Regions from separate parts of the Streptomyces sp. NPDC104371 genome, predicted to be linked through region 2. Evidence: riboswitches for the same ligand, from Rfam matches in the RefSeq annotation. Region 2 holds a riboswitch; each other region holds the start of a gene.
The links. A riboswitch is a leader RNA that binds a small molecule or an ion and turns the genes downstream of it on or off. The one in region 2 is predicted to bind cobalamin.

Region 1 (2,253 bases), on a different contig from region 2:
GGACGGACTGATCACGGTCGCTCCGACCGGGCGGCTGTGGGCGTACCCCACGGCTGCGAACGGTGTGCTGGACGGCTCGCGCAGCGAGGCGTGGAACGACGACAGTTGGAACAAGAAGCTGATCGCCAGCAGCGACTTCAACGGTGACAGCCTCAACGACGTGGCGGCGATCGCCCAGTCCGGGCAGCTCGACCTCTACACCGGTACCAGCACCGGCAAGTTCAAGTACGGCAACGCCATGTGGTCCGACCCGACATGGGGTTCGTTCCCGGTCCTGATGGGCGGCGACTACAACGGTGACGGCAAGGCCGACATCGCCGCCGTGAACAGCTCGGGCGGCCTGTACCTGTACCCGGGTGACGGCAACGGCAAGCTCTCTGCCCGCAGCAGCATGTGGCCGACCATCGGCTGACACTGTGAGCCAGGGCGGGTGCCGGGGGGGCGCACCGACTCCCCCGGCACCCGCCCTCGTCACATCCACGACTCCACTGCTCCGCCCCCCGATTCGGCACACGCTGGATTGACGGCCGGAGATACGGGCCATACGGTCCCTGCGTAGTGATGGCTTGAGGAAGCTGGTGGGAATCCAGCACGGTCGCGCCACTGTGAGCCCGCCACCGCGAGGTTGCGGGCGAGTCAGATACTGAGCCCTCACTCCGCCCGCATACGCAAAGGGACGCACGATCCCGAAGGAGGGCTCGCCTTGAGTGGCGTTTCCAGGCCCGATTCGGCACCGTACGTCCGGATGCCGCCCCCCTCGCACGAATCGGACCCCGTCCCGGCATGACCAGCAACCCTACGGAGAGCACGGTGATCGAGGAGATCGCCGCGTTCGGCCCGTTCTTCGCCGTACAGACCCACCCGCCCGGTACGCACCCGTCCGAGCCCTGGCAGTCACTCTCCCGTCCGCTGCTCGACGCCCGGGTGAGTGACGTACGGGACCGGTTGGCCGCGACCGGCGGGCAGCCGCCTGCCGCGGTCGAGACGCGGGTCGCGGCGTCTGTCGCACACTTGGGGCTGGCCGCACGGCTGGTCTCCCCGGCGCTGGCTGCCGCCGTACTGCACGGTCTGGTCCTCGCGCCCGGCCTCGCGGATCTGTGGTGGCAACCCGTGCTCGGCGGCCCGCTGCCGCTGTCGCTGCCTGACGACGCCTTCACCGGCGGCGGGGAGGGCTCGCTCTCGCAGCTCGCTGACGACCTGAGCAGCCGCCTGCTGGACGGCCCGCTGCGCGAACTCGCCGACGCCATGGCGCGGTTCTCGGTCTCCCGGCACATCCTGTGGGGCAACACCGCCTCGGCCGTCAACGGAGCGGCGACCATGATCACAGTGTCCCGCCCGGAGGTCACCGCGCGGACCCGCGCCCTCACCGCGCTTCTCCTGGAGAGGCCCCCGTTGCGTGGTGCGAGCGCCAGGACGCCCGGCGGAACGTACCGGCGCCGTAGCTGCTGCCTGATCTACCGCGCCGCTCCGGGCCGCAAGGGGGCCCTGTGCGGAGATTGCGCCCTGTCCCGCTGACCAGGCCGCTCGCCCCGCCGTCCGCACCCGAATGTGTCGGACCCCGTGCGTAGGACGGCGGTCGTTCCCGCTCACCGCTGTCCCGCCCCTGCCGGTGCCGCAGGAAGGGGCCGGGACGCTGGTGGCGTCCCGGCCCATGGGTTGCTCGGTCAGGAGGTGGGCAGCTCGCTGCGGACGGTGCGGGCGGCGGCGACCAGGTTCTCCAGGGAGGCGCGGGTCTCGGGCCAGCCGCGGGTCTTCAGGCCGCAGTCGGGGTTGACCCACAGCCGTTCGGCGGGAATCGCCTTCAGGCCGGTGCGCAGGAGGGCCGCGGCCTCGTCCGTGCTCGGGACGCGCGGGGAGTGGATGTCGTAGACGCCCGGCCCGGCCTCGCGCGGGTAGCCGTGAGCGGCCAGTTCGCGAGCGACCTGCATGTGGGAGCGGGCGGCTTCCAGGCTGATGACGTCGGCGTCGAGGTCGTCGATGGCCTGGACGATGTCACCGAACTCGGCGTAGCACATGTGGGTGTGGATCTGCGTGTCCGGCCGCACCCCGCTCGTGGTGAGCCGGAACGCCTCGGTCGCCCACGCCAGATACGCCGCACGGTCGGCGGTCCGCAGCGGCAGCGTCTCGCGCAGCGCGGGCTCGTCCACCTGGATCACCGAAGTCCCGGCCGCCTCCAGGTCGTTCACCTCGTCGCGCAGGGCGAGGGCGACCTGCCGGGCGGTGTCGCCGAGGGGCTGGTCGTCACGGACGAAG
Region 2 (2,253 bases):
GCCGGTGCGTGTCGTCGAGCGTCTGGTCACGGACCCGCTCGGCGACGTCGTCGGGCAGGAACCCCTCGACGGCGGCCGTGTCCGGTCTGCGGCCGGAGATCTCCGCGAGCAGGCTGTAGTAGTCGGCGGACCGCAGCTCGAAGTCGACCCAGGCCGCGGCCTCGGTCGGGGTACCGCGCAGCAGGTCCACCGAGGCCTGCGCGAGCAGCTCCGGTACATCGCCCCGCGCCGCCTCCTCGGTCAGCCCGCGAAGCTCCGCGACAGCCTCCAGCGCCCGAACTCGCTTGGCCTTCCCCGCCAGCAGCATCCCCAGCCGCCCGGCGGCCGGCTTGGCCTCGGCCAGCAGCGGACCGAGCCGCTCCGAGAGCGCCGCGGCCGTGTCGACGGCTCGCCGCGCGTCGGGGCCCGCTTCCACCAGCACCTGCAGGGCCATGACGAGTGCGGTGGTCCGCGGCTCCGGCCGGTCCACGTCGATGTGGACGGCGACGGCCTCCCGAACGGCATCGGCTATCTGACGTGCCGCCGCGATGACCTGATCGGCGGTCCGCTCCCCCACGCCGGGAATCTGCCGCAACCGGTAGGGACCGGCGTCGAGTACCTGCCGGACCGACCGCAGCCCGCTCCGCTCGACTTCCCCGAGCCTCAGCCGCCCCTCGGTGACCTCCTTCAACCGGGTCACCGGGATGGCGTCCAGCGCCTGTTCCGCCGCCGTGTCGCAGATCGGCTTCAGCGCCGCCCGAACCGCCTCGACGGCCCGCCCGTGGTCGTCGGCCACCGCCTGCGCCGCCTCGTACAGCCGCCCTCCCGCGGCAACCGCCTCCCGCTCACCGCGCCCCATCCCGCCCCGGCCCCTCTCGCCATGTCCCCGCGACCGTCGAAACCTATCCAACGCGTCCGGCGCACGCGCCAGCACCGGGGCGGGACGCGCTCCCCGAGGGCGGTACCCGTCCGACCGCACCAGAACTTAGGGTTACCTAAGTTTCACTCCTGACACAACATCTGGGATGCGCGCACTCGCCGAGTTCTAGATGTAGTGTTGGCGGTGCTGGTGGTTCGCCGGGCACTGCTGTGTTCGGCGTCGCAAGAGGGAACCCGGTGAGAGTCCGGGACTGCCCCGCAGCGGTGAGCGGTAACGACCGCCGTCATACGCACTGGGCCCGACGTACCGGGCCTGGGAAGCGACGGCCAGTAGGGGTCTCGTACAACACGAGACGCGCCCGCGAGTCCGAAGACCTGCCACCGGTGCGCACACCGGACAGCGGCGTGCGCGCTCCGAGGCCCCGAGGGAGGGCCAGGTGGCAGCCGCACGGATCCGGGCGAGGCGTACCGCGTATCTCCGCCGCCCCGGCGTCCCGTCGTACGCGCCGCGCCGCTCCTCCCCTCCCGGTCCTCGGACGGAGACGGGAACGAGCGAGAGGAGCCGGCGACCGATGAACGGTCTCGTGTATTTCTCCAGCGTCTCGGAGAACACCAAGCGCTTCGTGGAGAAGCTGGGCCTGCCCGCCACACGCATCCCCGTGCACCCGCACCGCGAAGGCATGCCCCGGGTCACCGAGCCGTATGTGCTGATCGTGCCGACCTACGGCGGCGGTGACCGCTCCGGAGCGGTCCCCAGGCAGGTCATCCGCTTCCTGAACATCGAGGCCAACCGGACGCTGCTGCGGGGGGTCATCGCCTCCGGCAACACCAACTTCGGCGCCGCCCACTGCCTGGCCGGCCGGGTGATCTCGGCGAAGTGCCAGGTCCCGGAGCTGTACCGATTCGAACTGCTGGGCACGGACCGCGACGTCCGCGCCGTGAGGGAAGGACTGCGGGAATTTTGGACACGACAGACGGCGGAGCGACAGGCGGCATGAGCACCCTCACCACGGCAAGCACGGCCCCCGCGGCCCCGCGCGAGTCGGTCGGCACGCGCAAGGACTACCACGCGCTGAACGCCCTGCTGAACATGTACGACTGCGACGGCCGCATCCAGTTCGGCAAGGACCGCGAGGCCGTCCGCCAGTACTTCCTCCAGCATGTGAACCCGAACACGGTGGAGTTCGGGTCGCTGAAGGAGAAGATCGACTACCTCATCGAGAACGACTACTACGAGGAGGCGCCGATCCGGCGCTACCGGTGGGAGTTCCTGGAGGACCTGTACCGGCAGGCGTACGCCCATGAGCACCGCTTCCGCACCTTCCTGGGCGCGTTCAAGTACTACACCTCGTACACGCTGAAGACCTTCGACGGCTCCCGCTACCTGGAGCGGTA
Region 3 (2,253 bases), 170 kb from region 2:
CGATGGACAAGACCGTGGCGATCAACTTCCAGCTCCTGGGCGGTATCTGGATCCTCCAGACCTTCCCGGCGCTGGTCGGCGGCCTGTTCACCCGCTGGTTCCACCGCTGGGCGCTGCTGGCGGGCTGGGCGGTCGGCATGGTGTACGGCACGGTCGCCGCGTACGGCGTCGCCTCCCCGACCCAGAAGCACTTCGGCGGCTCGTCGAAGGAGATCCCGGGGATCGGCGAGATCGGCTACATCGGCCTGACGGCCTTCGTGCTGAACATCCTGGTCACGGTGGTCGTGACGGTCGTCCTGCGGGCGCTGAAGGCCCCGGAGGGGGTCGACGAGACCAAGCCGGAGGACTACACGGCGGACGCCGGGGACCCGGGCGTCCAGGCCGAGTTGACGGAGGCGGCGCACTGAGCACGCGGTGAGCGCACAGCGCGCGTGACCCGATCGCGGGCCGTCGGACGGACATCCGGCGGCCCGTTGTCGCGCCCGTCCCGCACACTGACCCCGTCCCGCACACTGACCCCATGGACATCTTGATCCGGCGGGCGCAGGCCGCCGAGTACGGCCCCCTCGGGGAGATCACCGCCCAGGCCTACCTCCAGGACGGGCTGCTCGACTTCGGGGACAGCGACCCCTACCTCGGCGTGCTGCGGGACGTGGCCGCGCGGGCCGCCACCGCCGAGGTGCTGGTGGCCGTCGACCGCGACCGGGTGCTCGGCGGCGTGACCTTCGTCCCCTCCGGCGGCCCCATGGCCGACATCGCCGGGCCCCGGGAGGCCGAGATACGCATGCTCGCGGTCTCCCGTGACGCGCGCGGCCGGGGCATCGGCGAGGCTCTCGTACGCACCTGTGTCGACCGCGCACGGGCCGTCCCGGGCTGTGCGCGCCTCGTCCTGTCGACCCAGCGCACCATGCATTCCGCCCACCGTGTCTACACCCGCCTCGGCTTCACGCGCACCCCCGACCGCGACTGGAACCCCGTCCCCGAACTCACCGACGTCACCCTTCTCACCTATGCGTTGACACTCTGACATGCCCCGAGGCCATGGGCTATCTGATCCACTACGACCCATACAGCCACAACATGTGGTGGTGGCATGGCGACCCGGCACAAGATGTATGCTCGTGCTCGCTGTCGCCGCAGGGGAATCCGGTGCGAATCCGGAACTGTCCCGCAACGGTGTACTTGTACGCCTCCGTCCCCGGACGGGGTGGTGTACGAGGTCCAGTCCGAGGACCTGCCGACAGCAGCGCCCGACCGTCCGGTCCGGGCGCCCTGACGTCCGGGCCTCGTGGAATGGGCCGGTGGACGCGACGCGCCCGCACGCGCTCGTGAGCCCGCCTCCGCCCTCTGCCAGGCCCCGTGCCGAGCGAGGGAGAGCCCTACGTGACCATCGCGCCAGCCGAACCGGCTTCAGCGACACTCGCGGCGACCGACGGGACCGACGGTCCCGGTGCCGCCCTGCTGCGGACCCTGACCGAGCTGACCGCCGACCTCCCCGACGCGGACCCCGGCCGGGTGGCCGCCGCCGCGCTGCGGGGCCGCTCCGCGCGGGCGGACGAGGCGGAGCTGCGCGAGCTGGCCACGGAGGCCGCGGCCGGGCTCATCTCCGAGGACCCCGCCTACTCCCGGCTCGCCGCACGGCTGTTGACGCTCTCCATCGCCGCCGAGGCCGCCTCGCAGCAGGTCACGTCCTTCACGGAGTCCATCGCCGTCGGGCACCGGGAAGGGCTCATCGCCGACCGCACGGCCACGTTCGTCAGCCTCCACGCCGACCGCCTCGACGCGCTCGTGGACCCCGCCGGCGACGACCGCTTCGGCTACTTCGGCCTGCGCACCCTGCACAGCCGCTATCTGCTGCGGCACCCGATCACCCGCAAGGTCATCGAGACCCCGCAGCACTTCCTGCTGCGCGTCGCCTCCGGTCTCGCCGAGGACGACACCGCCCACGCCGTGGACGAGGTCGCGGCGCTGTACGCACTCATGAGCCGGCTGGAGTACCTGCCCTCCTCCCCCACGCTCTTCAACTCCGGTACCCGGCACCCCCAGATGTCGTCCTGCTACCTCCTCGACTCCCCCAAGGACGAGCTGGACTCCCTCTACGAGCGTTACCACCAGGTCGCCCGCCTCTCCAAGCACGCCGGCGGCATCGGGCTGTCGTACTCCCGTATCCGCTCGCGGGGTTCGCTGATCCGCGGCACCAACGGGCACTCCAACGGCATCGTCCCGTTCCTGAAGACGCTCGACGCCTCGGTC

Region 1: it holds a riboswitch for cobalamin, as region 2 does, so the genes downstream of both, ACZ60T_RS00960 ((2Fe-2S)-binding protein) here and nrdI (class Ib ribonucleoside-diphosphate reductase assembly flavoprotein NrdI) in region 2, are expected to answer to the same signal.
Region 3: it holds a riboswitch for cobalamin, as region 2 does, so the genes downstream of both, ACZ60T_RS08030 (ribonucleoside-diphosphate reductase subunit alpha) here and nrdI (class Ib ribonucleoside-diphosphate reductase assembly flavoprotein NrdI) in region 2, are expected to answer to the same signal.

The regions. Positions count from the first base shown of each region.
Region 1 covers NZ_JBVJNF010000001.1:191,005-193,257, forward strand. Annotated here, with positions in the region: gene ACZ60T_RS00955 (trypsin-like serine protease) at 1-412, shown strand, start outside; cobalamin riboswitch at 546-667, shown strand; gene ACZ60T_RS00960 ((2Fe-2S)-binding protein) at 784-1,515, shown strand; gene metE (5-methyltetrahydropteroyltriglutamate--homocysteine S-methyltransferase) at 1,665-2,253, opposite strand, start outside.
Region 2 covers NZ_JBVJNF010000002.1:650,140-652,392, forward strand. Annotated here, with positions in the region: gene ACZ60T_RS08765 (DEAD/DEAH box helicase) at 1-838, opposite strand, end outside; cobalamin riboswitch at 1,033-1,255, shown strand; gene nrdI (class Ib ribonucleoside-diphosphate reductase assembly flavoprotein NrdI) at 1,431-1,856, shown strand; partial or broken gene nrdE (class 1b ribonucleoside-diphosphate reductase subunit alpha) at 1,949-2,253, shown strand, end outside.
Region 3 covers NZ_JBVJNF010000002.1:481,811-484,063, forward strand. Annotated here, with positions in the region: gene mctP (monocarboxylate uptake permease MctP) at 1-407, shown strand, start outside; gene ACZ60T_RS08025 (GNAT family N-acetyltransferase) at 521-1,027, shown strand; cobalamin riboswitch at 1,109-1,256, shown strand; gene ACZ60T_RS08030 (ribonucleoside-diphosphate reductase subunit alpha) at 1,384-2,253, shown strand, end outside.